4 regions of the Kitasatospora sp. SC0581 genome follow, and region 3 is predicted to be linked to each of the others. Evidence: riboswitches for the same ligand, from Rfam matches in the RefSeq annotation. Region 3 holds a riboswitch; each other region holds the start of a gene.
What was found. A riboswitch is a leader RNA that binds a small molecule or an ion and turns the genes downstream of it on or off. The one in region 3 is predicted to bind cobalamin.

Region 1: it holds a riboswitch for cobalamin, as region 3 does, so the genes downstream of both, ACLWS4_RS30370 (CoA-acylating methylmalonate-semialdehyde dehydrogenase) here and ACLWS4_RS13805 (cobalamin biosynthesis protein) in region 3, are expected to answer to the same signal.
Region 2: it holds a riboswitch for cobalamin, as region 3 does, so the genes downstream of both, ACLWS4_RS31965 (ABC transporter substrate-binding protein) here and ACLWS4_RS13805 (cobalamin biosynthesis protein) in region 3, are expected to answer to the same signal.
Region 4: it holds a riboswitch for cobalamin, as region 3 does, so the genes downstream of both, ACLWS4_RS16500 (ribonucleoside-diphosphate reductase subunit alpha) here and ACLWS4_RS13805 (cobalamin biosynthesis protein) in region 3, are expected to answer to the same signal.

What each region holds. Positions count from the first base shown of each region.
Region 1 is NZ_JBLRWA010000029.1:4,195-6,386, reverse strand. Features, by position in the region: gene ACLWS4_RS30375 (alcohol dehydrogenase catalytic domain-containing protein) at 1-853, shown strand, start outside; cobalamin riboswitch at 980-1,171, shown strand; gene ACLWS4_RS30370 (CoA-acylating methylmalonate-semialdehyde dehydrogenase) at 1,381-2,192, shown strand, end outside.
Region 2 is NZ_JBLRWA010000032.1:74,569-76,760, reverse strand. Features, by position in the region: gene ACLWS4_RS31970 (FecCD family ABC transporter permease) at 1-25, opposite strand, end outside; gene ACLWS4_RS31965 (ABC transporter substrate-binding protein) at 22-1,044, opposite strand; cobalamin riboswitch at 1,121-1,327, opposite strand; gene ACLWS4_RS31960 (shikimate dehydrogenase family protein) at 1,440-2,192, opposite strand, start outside.
Region 3 is NZ_JBLRWA010000006.1:287,781-289,972, forward strand. Features, by position in the region: gene ACLWS4_RS13805 (cobalamin biosynthesis protein) at 1-976, opposite strand, end outside; cobalamin riboswitch at 1,084-1,217, opposite strand; gene ACLWS4_RS13810 (alpha/beta hydrolase family protein) at 1,555-2,192, shown strand, end outside.
Region 4 is NZ_JBLRWA010000008.1:272,352-274,543, reverse strand. Features, by position in the region: gene ACLWS4_RS16500 (ribonucleoside-diphosphate reductase subunit alpha) at 1-843, opposite strand, end outside; cobalamin riboswitch at 1,035-1,169, opposite strand; gene ACLWS4_RS16495 (glycosyltransferase family 39 protein) at 1,242-2,192, opposite strand, start outside.

The sequences.
Region 1 (2,192 bases), on a different contig from region 3:
CTTCCCGATCACCCCGGGGCACGAGATCGCCGGCCGCGTCGACGCCCTCGGCGAGGGCGTGGAGGGCTGGCGGGTCGGCGACCGGGTCGCGGTCGGCTGGTACGGCGGCAGCTGCGGGCACTGCGACGCGTGCCGGGCGGGCGACGGCCTGCACTGCGCACGGGTCGAGATCCCCGGCGTCGCCTATCCGGGCGGGTTCGCCGACTCCGTCGTCGTCCCGGCCGTGGCCCTGGCGGCGGTCCCGGACGAGCTCACCGCGGTCGAGGCGGCGCCGCTGGCCTGCGCGGGGGTGACGGTCTTCAACGCCCTGCGCCGCTCCGCCGCACGGCCCGGGGACACCGTCGCCATCCTGGGGATCGGCGGACTCGGCCACCTGGGCGTCCAGTTCGCCGAGAAGATGGGCTTCCGTACCGTCGCCATCGCCCGCGGCCAGGAGAAGGGGCCGCTCGCGCTCCGGCTCGGCGCCGCCCACTACATCGACAGCACCGCGGGCGATGTCGCCGAGGCCCTACGGCAGTTGGGAGGTGCGAAGGTGGTCCTGTCCACCGTCACCAACGCGCCCGCCGTGGTGGCGACGATCGACGGGATCACCCGTCGGGGCGAGCTCGTCATGGTCGGACTCCCGGCGGAGCCGCTGCAGCTGAGCGCCCTGCAGTTGATCCAGGGCGACCGGAAGGTCTACGCGCACTCCTCGGGCATCGCGGTCGACACCCAGGACACGCTGCGCTTCGCGGCGCGGACGGGGGTGCGGGCCTGGGTCGAGGAGGTGCCGCTGGAGCGGACCGCGGCGGCGGTGGAGAAGATGGCCGCCAACCGGGCCCGCTTCCGCATGGTCGTCACCACCGGCCGCTGAGCGGCGGTCATCGGAGCCGGCCCTCGGAGCCGGTCCCTCGGGGCCGGCTCCCGGCGTGTCCGGGCAGGTGGACGGGGGTGAGCGGCCCTCCGGCGGCGCGGCGCGGGCGCGTACCCCTGGACTTACTAGGACGTCCAACTATATGGTCGACGGCAGGTCCGCGGTGTCAGGGAAGCCGGTGTGAGTCCGGCACGGTCCCGCCACTGTGACCGGGGAGTCCGTCCTCGCAGATGACGGCCACTGGCAGCCAGCCGGGAAGGCCTGAGGGCGTGCGGTGATCCGGGAGTCAGGATACCGGCCGCGGGTGGTTCGTGTTTTCCACGAGGATGGAGACGACACACATGACTCCGGGCTGCTCCCGTTCCACCGCGCCTGGCTGTCCCGTGCCGACGACCGCCGGGGCGCCCGCGTCCTGACGTACCGTCACACCGCCGTACGCCCGTGCCGAGGGGCGCACCACCGTGCGCCCGCCAGCAGGCGGCGGCCTCCATTCCTCCTCTCCCCACCCCTGTCGAGAGAAGGAACCGATGGTCCGAGAACTGACCCACTTCATCGCCGGCAAGCCCACCGCCGGCACCTCCGGCCGCTTCGGCGACGTGTACGACCCCAACACCGGCCGGGTGCAGGCCCGGGTGCCCCTGGCGAGCCGCGCCGAGGTCGAGGCGGTGATCGCCGACGCCGCGCAGGCCCAGCCCGCGTGGGCCGCCTGGAACCCGCAGCGGCGGGCCCGCGTCCTGCTGCGCTTCCTCCAACTCGTCGAGCAGGAGAAGGACGAGCTGGCCCGGCTGCTCTCCGCCGAGCACGGCAAGACCGTGGCCGACGCCCACGGCGACATCCAACGCGGCCTGGAGGTCGTGGAGTTCGCCGCCGGCATCCCGCACCTGCTGAAGGGCGAGTTCAGCGACAACGCCGGGACGGGCATCGACGTGTACTCGATGCGCCAGCCGCTCGGCGTGGTCGCGGGCATCACGCCGTTCAACTTCCCGGCGATGATCCCGCTCTGGAAGGCCGCGCCCGCGCTGGCCTGTGGGAACGCCTTCGTGCTCAAGCCCTCGGAGCGCGACCCCTCGGTGCCGCTGCGGCTGGCCGAGCTGTTCCTGGAGGCCGGGCTGCCGCCGGGCGTGCTCAATGTCGTCAACGGTGACAAGGAGGCCGTGGACACCCTGCTGGAGGACCCGCGCGTCCAGGCGCTCGGCTTCGTCGGCTCCACGCCGGTCGCCCAGTACGTGTACGCCACCGCCGCCGCGCACGGGAAGCGGGCGCAGTGCTTCGGCGGGGCCAAGAACCACCTGATCGTGATGCCGGACGCCGACCTCGACCAGGCGGCGGACGCGCTGAT
Region 2 (2,192 bases), on a different contig from region 3:
CGACGGGGTGGGGCGCGGTGGTCATGAAGCCGGGTGCAGTCGGCCCAGCCCGTCGGACACCCGGGCGGCACCGTCGGCGAGCAGCACGCCGGGGGTCGACTCGGAGAACGGCACCGTCACGAAGGCCTTGCGCTGCACGGCGGTGAGCTTGCTCAGGACCGGGTCGTTCTCCAGGTAGTCGATCTTGGACTGGGCGGTGTCCCAGTCGGCGTCCGCGACCACGATGGCGTCCGGGTCCGCCGCGACGACCTTCTCCCAGCTCACGTTCTGCCAGCTGCCGGGCAGGTCCCCGAAGACGTTGCGGGCGCCCACGGCGTCGAGCACGAGTTGGGGGCCGCCCTGGCCGGTGCCGACGTACGGCGTCTTGGTGTCCGAGTCGAACCACAGGACCTTCAGGCCCTTGCCCGCGGCCGTCGCCGTGAACTGCGCCAGCTGCTGCTCCTGCTGCCGCTGGATCGCGGCGGCCCGCTCCGGGACGCCGAAGACCTTGGCGACGTCGTTCAGCTCGCCCCATGCCGCCTGCCAGGTCGTCGGCGGCACCTGGTTCTTGTCCGAGCAGCCGAACGGGGACAGGTACGACGGGACGCCCTGGCCGCGCAGCTCCTCCCGGGTGCCCGCGACCTTGTCGGTGAACGCGGTGGAGTAGGAGGCGTACAGGAAGTCGGGACGGGCCGCGAGGAGGTTCTCCTTCGTCGGGTACTTCTTGGAGAGCACCGGGACGGAGTCGTAGGCGGCCTTCCACTTCTCCGGGACGGAGTCGTCGAGGTAGGCGGTACCGGCCATGCGGGACTGCAGGCCGAGGGCCAGGGCCACCTCGGTGGCACCCTGGTTGAGCGTCACCAGCCGCTCGGGCGGCGCGCCGACCGTCACGGTGGTCCCGCAGTTGTCCACGCTGACCGGCGCGGCACTTCCGGTCGCCCCGCCGGACGCGGCGGGCGCGGGGGCGCCCGCGCAGCCTCCGAGCACGCCGACGAACAGCAGGGCCGCGACGGCCCGGCCGACGCGTGTCGGACCTGTGGGACGTACGGGATGTACGGGACGCATGGAGCGCGTGGAACGTATGGATCGGACCGGATGCGGGTACGGCTGACCGCTGGGCACGTGTTCTCCAAAACCCTCGTGGAACATGTCGCGCCGTGGCCGGTCTCCTGGCTTCCGCATCAACACGCCGCGACCGACCTTCCCGAGCGGCTCTACCAGCCCGCCCAGTGGCCCTGACCGCTGGCGAAAGCCGGTCAGCGAGGGCCGCGGAACTCCGCGGCAACAGTGGCGAGGGCCGCACCGGACTCAGACCGGTTTCCCGAACACCACGGCGATGGCACGCTATCAGGCGTGGTCAGGTCGGTGGCGACCGGCCGGTGGGATGATCGTTTGGATCGTTCCCGGGGACGGGGGAGGGAACGGCCACGGGGGTCGGCCGGCTCCGGAGGGACGGGGGATCACCCCGGAAGACGGAAGAAGGAGCGGTAGAGCGGCAGCTGCTCGGCGAGCATGTGGATGCCGGGGTGGGTGGCGAGGCCGAGGGCGGCGGCGGTGCGCAGCAGCGGGGTCTCGGCGGGCGTCATGATGATGTCGGCGACCAGCGCGCCGGGCGCCAGTGGGGCCGGGTCGAAGGGGAGCGGGTCGGCCGGGTCCAGGCCCAGCGGGGTGGCGTTGACCGCGAGGTCGACGCCGGAGGGCGGGCGCGGGGCGGCGGCCACGCGGCCGGGCCAGCGGGTGCCGAGCCGCTCCAGCAGGGCGTCCACCCGGCCCCGGTCGGGATCGGTCACGGTGAGTGCGGCGGCCCCTTCGGCGAGCAGGGCGGCGGCGATGGCGAGCCCCGCGCCTCCGGCGCCGGCCAGTGCCACCCGCAGCCCGGCCGGGTGGTGCCCGGCGGCGGCCAGGCCCCGGACGAACCCGGCGCCGTCGAAGTTGTCGCCGTACCAGCGGCCGTCCGGCTCGCGGCGCAGCGCGTTGGTGCTGCCCAACAGGGCGGCGGCGTCGCTGAGTTCGTCGGCGTGCCCGCACATCGCCAGCTTGTGCGGGACGGTGACCAGCAGCCCGTCCAGGTTGGCGACGGCCTTCAGCCCGCGGACGACCTCGTCCAGCCGGTCCGCCGGGGCGTGCACGGGGACGAGCACGGCGTCCACGCCGCTCGCCGCGAACAGCGGGTTGAGCAGGGCGGGCGCCTTGGCCTGTGCGACCGGGTCGCC
Region 3 (2,192 bases):
GGACGTGCCCCGCGACCGTCGTACCCAGCGCCAGTGCGCCCACCCGCCGGGAGAGCGCGCAGGCCCGCTCGATGTCGTCCACCGTCACCGGCCGCAGCTCCGCGCCCAGGACGGGCCGGTGCTCCACCCGCTCGCCGTACCGCAGCGTGCCGCCCAGTCGGACGCCCACCGCGCCGGCGAACGCCGATTCGGCCTGGCCCGCGTTCGGGCTCGGGTGCGCGGAGCCGTCGCGCCGCCAGACCCGCCAGGCGGTCCGGGGCTCGGGGGCGGCGGCCACCGTCAGCAGGGCCGTCAGCCGGGCACCCGGCCAGCCCGCCACGTCGTCCAGCCGGGCCGAGGCCCAGCCGAACCGGGCGTAGCGGGGCGAGCGGTGGCCGACCATGGCGTCCAGGGTGTTCACGGCGCGGAAGGCCAGCAGGCCGGGGGTGCCGGCCAGGGCGCCCCAGGTCAGCGCGTTCACCACGGCGTCGGCGGTGTTCTCGGCCACCGACTCGACCACCGCCCGGGCGATCTGCTGCCCGTCCAGCGCGCTCGGGTCCCGCCCGCACAGGTGCGGCAGCCGCTCCCGGGCGGCGGCGAGGTCGCCGGCGGCCAGCGAGCGGCCGATGGTGCGGGCCTCCCGGGTCAGCGAGGTGCCGCCGAGCACCGTCCAGGTCGCGGCCGCCGCCAGCGCCGCCCGGCCCAGCGGGCGCCGGCCCACCGTACGGTCCAGGGCGACCGCGCCCGCCGCGACCGCGCCCACGCACAGCGCGGTGTACCCGGCCCCGGCGGCGCGGTCGTCGCGCCACAGCCGCCGCTCCAGCCGGGTCGCGGCGCTGCCGAAGAAGGCCACCGGGTGGCCCCGGCGGGGGTCGGCGAAGCGGGCGTCGGCGGCGTAGCCCGCGGCGGCGCCGAGCGCGAACACGGCGGCGCGGGCCAGCGGGCGCGAGGCTCGGGTCAGCGGGCGCGGAGCGGGGGAAGGCGCGCGCGGGGTCATCGGCCGCACGGCGGAGGGCAGCTCGGAGTCCGGCCGGGCGGGGCAGCCTGCATCGCGTGCGTGTCCTCACTCAGGGTCCGCGCCCTGGATCGACGTGACGGCGGCGAGAGTCTCCTGGCTTCCGGGTCGAACGCACCCCCGGAGCCTTCCAGCGGCCGTCGACGGCCCGCCGTGGCGATGTTCCGAGCGTGCTCCCCGGTGACAGTGGCGGGACCGCGCCGGACTTCCACCGGCTTCCTCTCCATGCCTCCGTTTGGCCCCAGGATCCCATCACGGGCCCGAACCGGGAGTCAACCGAGGTCACGGAGGGGTTGGTCACACGGGGACGCCGCTGACGCCCGGTCGGATCGCCCGGCGCGGCCCCGCCCCGACCCCCGCCACCGGCACCCCCTGAGTACCGCCCTGAGCACCGCCCTGAGCACCCCGGGAGCGCCCGCCGGGTGACCCGGACGGCCCAGCCCGGTGGCCGGTCGGGCGGAGCGCCGGTGAACTGGGGCTCGAACACCGTCCGGTCCGTGAAGAACGTCCGTGAACAACGTCCGTGAACAACGTCCGTGAACAACAGAGCGGGGAGCGAGATGCGTTGGGGAACCGCCGCCGTCGTGGCGGCCGCCGCGGTGGGGGCCGCCGTGCTGGTGGTCGGCCGCCGGGCCTCCGAGCGGATGGTCCGTCCGGTGACCGCCGTCCAGGAGTCCGGGCCGGTCCAGGTCCGCGCCCTCGCCGCCGGCCGGGTCACCTTCACCCGCGGCCCCGCGAGCCTGCGCCCCGGCCGCTGGGCGGTGGAGTGGGCGGACGGCGGGCACGCGGTCGTCGAGGAGGTGCTGCACGCCGACGAACAGGGCGTCACCCGCCGACTGGTCCGCGCCGACCGGGGCACCCTCGTCCCCGGCACCGAGGTCCGCTTCACCCCGCGGGTCCACCTCGGCGACCCCACCGAGGCGCTCGGCCTGGCCTTCGCCGACACCACCGCCGACGGCGAGCTCGGCGCCCTCCCCGCCTGGCGGCTCGACGGCAAGCGCGGCACCTGGGTGATCCTGGTGCACGGCCCCGGCGACGACCGCCGGCAGACCCTCCCGGTGCTCCCCGTCCTCGACCGGCTCGGCCTGCCCGCCCTCGCCGTCACCTACCGCGGCGACCGGGGCGCCCCCGCCTCCCCGGACGGGCTCAGCCACTTCGGCGAGACCGAGTGGCGCGACATCGAGGCGGCGGTACGGCT
Region 4 (2,192 bases), on a different contig from region 3:
GGTGCGCAGGAACGGCACGATGCCGTTGGACTTGCCGTTGGTGCCGCGGATCAGGCTGCCGCGCGAGCGGATGCGCGAGTAGGACAGGCCGATGCCGCCGGCGTGCTTGGACAGGCGGGCGATCTGCGCGTAGCGGTTGTAGATCGAGTCCAGGTTGTCCAGCGGCGAGTCGAGCAGGTAGCAGCTCGACATCTGCGGGTGCCGGGTGCCGGAGTTGAACAGCGTCGGCGAGGAGGTCAGGTACTCCAGGCGGCTCATCAGGCCGTACAGCTCGGCCACCTCGCGCACCGACTGCTCGGAGTCGCCGACCGCCAGGCCGCAGGCGACGCGGAGCAGGAAGTGCTGCGGGGTCTCGATCACCTTGCGGGTGATCGGGTGGCGCAGCAGGTAGCGGGACTGCACGGTGCGCAGGCCGAAGTACTCGAAGCGGTCGTCGCCGGCGGTGTCGATCAGCGCGTCCAGGGCGGCGGCGTGCTTGGCGACGAAGTCCGCGGTGGTGTCGCCGATCAGGCCCTCGGTGTGGCCGACGGCGATCGAGGCGGAGAAGGACACCGAGCCCTGGCTGTTCGCCTCGTCGACGATCTCCAGCGCGAGCAGGCGGGCGGCCAGCTTCGAGTACTGGGGGTCCTCGGCGATCATCGACGCGGCGGCGTCCACGGCCAGCCCGCGCAGCTCGGCGAAGTCCGAGCCGGCGTGGCGGCCGCGCAGCGCGGCGGCGGCGACATGGCCGGGGTCGACCTCGGTGAGGTCGGTGCTGCGGTCGGTGAGCAGCCGCAGCAGCGCGCCCCCGGGGTCGGAGACCGTCGGGTCGGTGAAGGCGGTACCGGAGCCCTGGGCGGGCAGGGTGGCTGAGGCAGCGGTGGTCAAGGCGCTCTCTCCTGGCGGCGATCGGCGGCGGTGCTCGGGGGGCCACCGGGCCGATCTGGGCAGGGGAGCACGGCGCGAACGCAAAAAGCGTCGCGCGAGGTGACTCCCCGGCCCGCCCGCGAGGCCCGGAGGGGTACTGCTGGTGCCGGCGCGGCCTCTGCGGGAGGGCCGTGGCGCACGCCGTCGGCAGGTACTCGGACTCGCGGGGTGCGGCTGCTGGAGCCGCCCGCTCACCGCTGCGGGGCAGTCCCGGATTCGCACCGGGTTCCCCTGCATCGACAGCAGAAGCGAGCATACATGTTGTGCCGCCGGACTGCGGCGGCACCATATGTTGTGCCTGTCGTGTCGCGGATGTGCGTGGGCCGGGCGGCCGGTCAGTGCTTCAGATAGACCTTGTACGTGCTCGAATCGCCGGTCGGCGAGGTGAATTGGGCGACCAGCCGGTAGTGTCCGGCGGCGCCCAGGGCCTCGCTCAGGGCCCGGTCGGTGGCCCTCGGCGCGGTGCTGTCGAGGACGACCATGGTGAACCAGCCGTCCCGGATCGCGGCGACGCTGCCGTCGTCGCCGTGGTGCTCGACCCCGGCCCCGTCGCGGTAGTCGGTGCCGGCGCGCGCGGAGACCCACTGCTCGGGCTTGGAGACGCCGCCGAGGTAGTACTCGGCGAGTCCGTCGACCTCGGTGAGGTAGCGGCCCTGGGGCTCCGTGTGGACCCGCAGGACGGCCAGCAGGCGGCCGGAGTCGGGCCCGTTCTGGTAGCGCAGTGCGGACTGTTCCAGGCCGAGGGCGAGCAGGGCGACCCAGACCAGGATGCCGAGCTGGGGGTGGCGGAAGTGGGCGCCGACCAGCCGGGTCAGGCCGACCCCGGCGAGCGGGGCGGCCAGCAGCATGCCGTAGCCGAGGTGGCGGAACAGCGCGCCGGAGGTGCCGGTCCACAGGTGGGCGGCGGGGACCAGCAGGGCGGTGGCGGTCAGGACGGCCCCGAGCAGGGCGCGCCGGCCCCGGGTGGTGGGGAGGGGCTCCTTCTCCGGCGCGTCGTGCTCGGGCATCTGTTCGCGGCGCGCGTAGGCGATGGTGCCGGCCACCGCGAGGACGGTGAACAGGCCGGCCCACTGGAGCGTGCCGAGCAGGACCGAGCCGGCCGAGCCGGGGGCGTTGCCGCGCGAGGGCGACCACCCGGCGACCTTGCCGAGGGTGCCGTACGGGAGCAGCAGGACGAGGGTGCCGAGGGCCGTCAGCAGTGAGCGCAGGGCGGCCGGGCCCACCCGGTGGTACGGCCGGGCGCAGGCGAAGGCGAGGGCCACCAGGGCGGGGACGGCGAAGGCCGC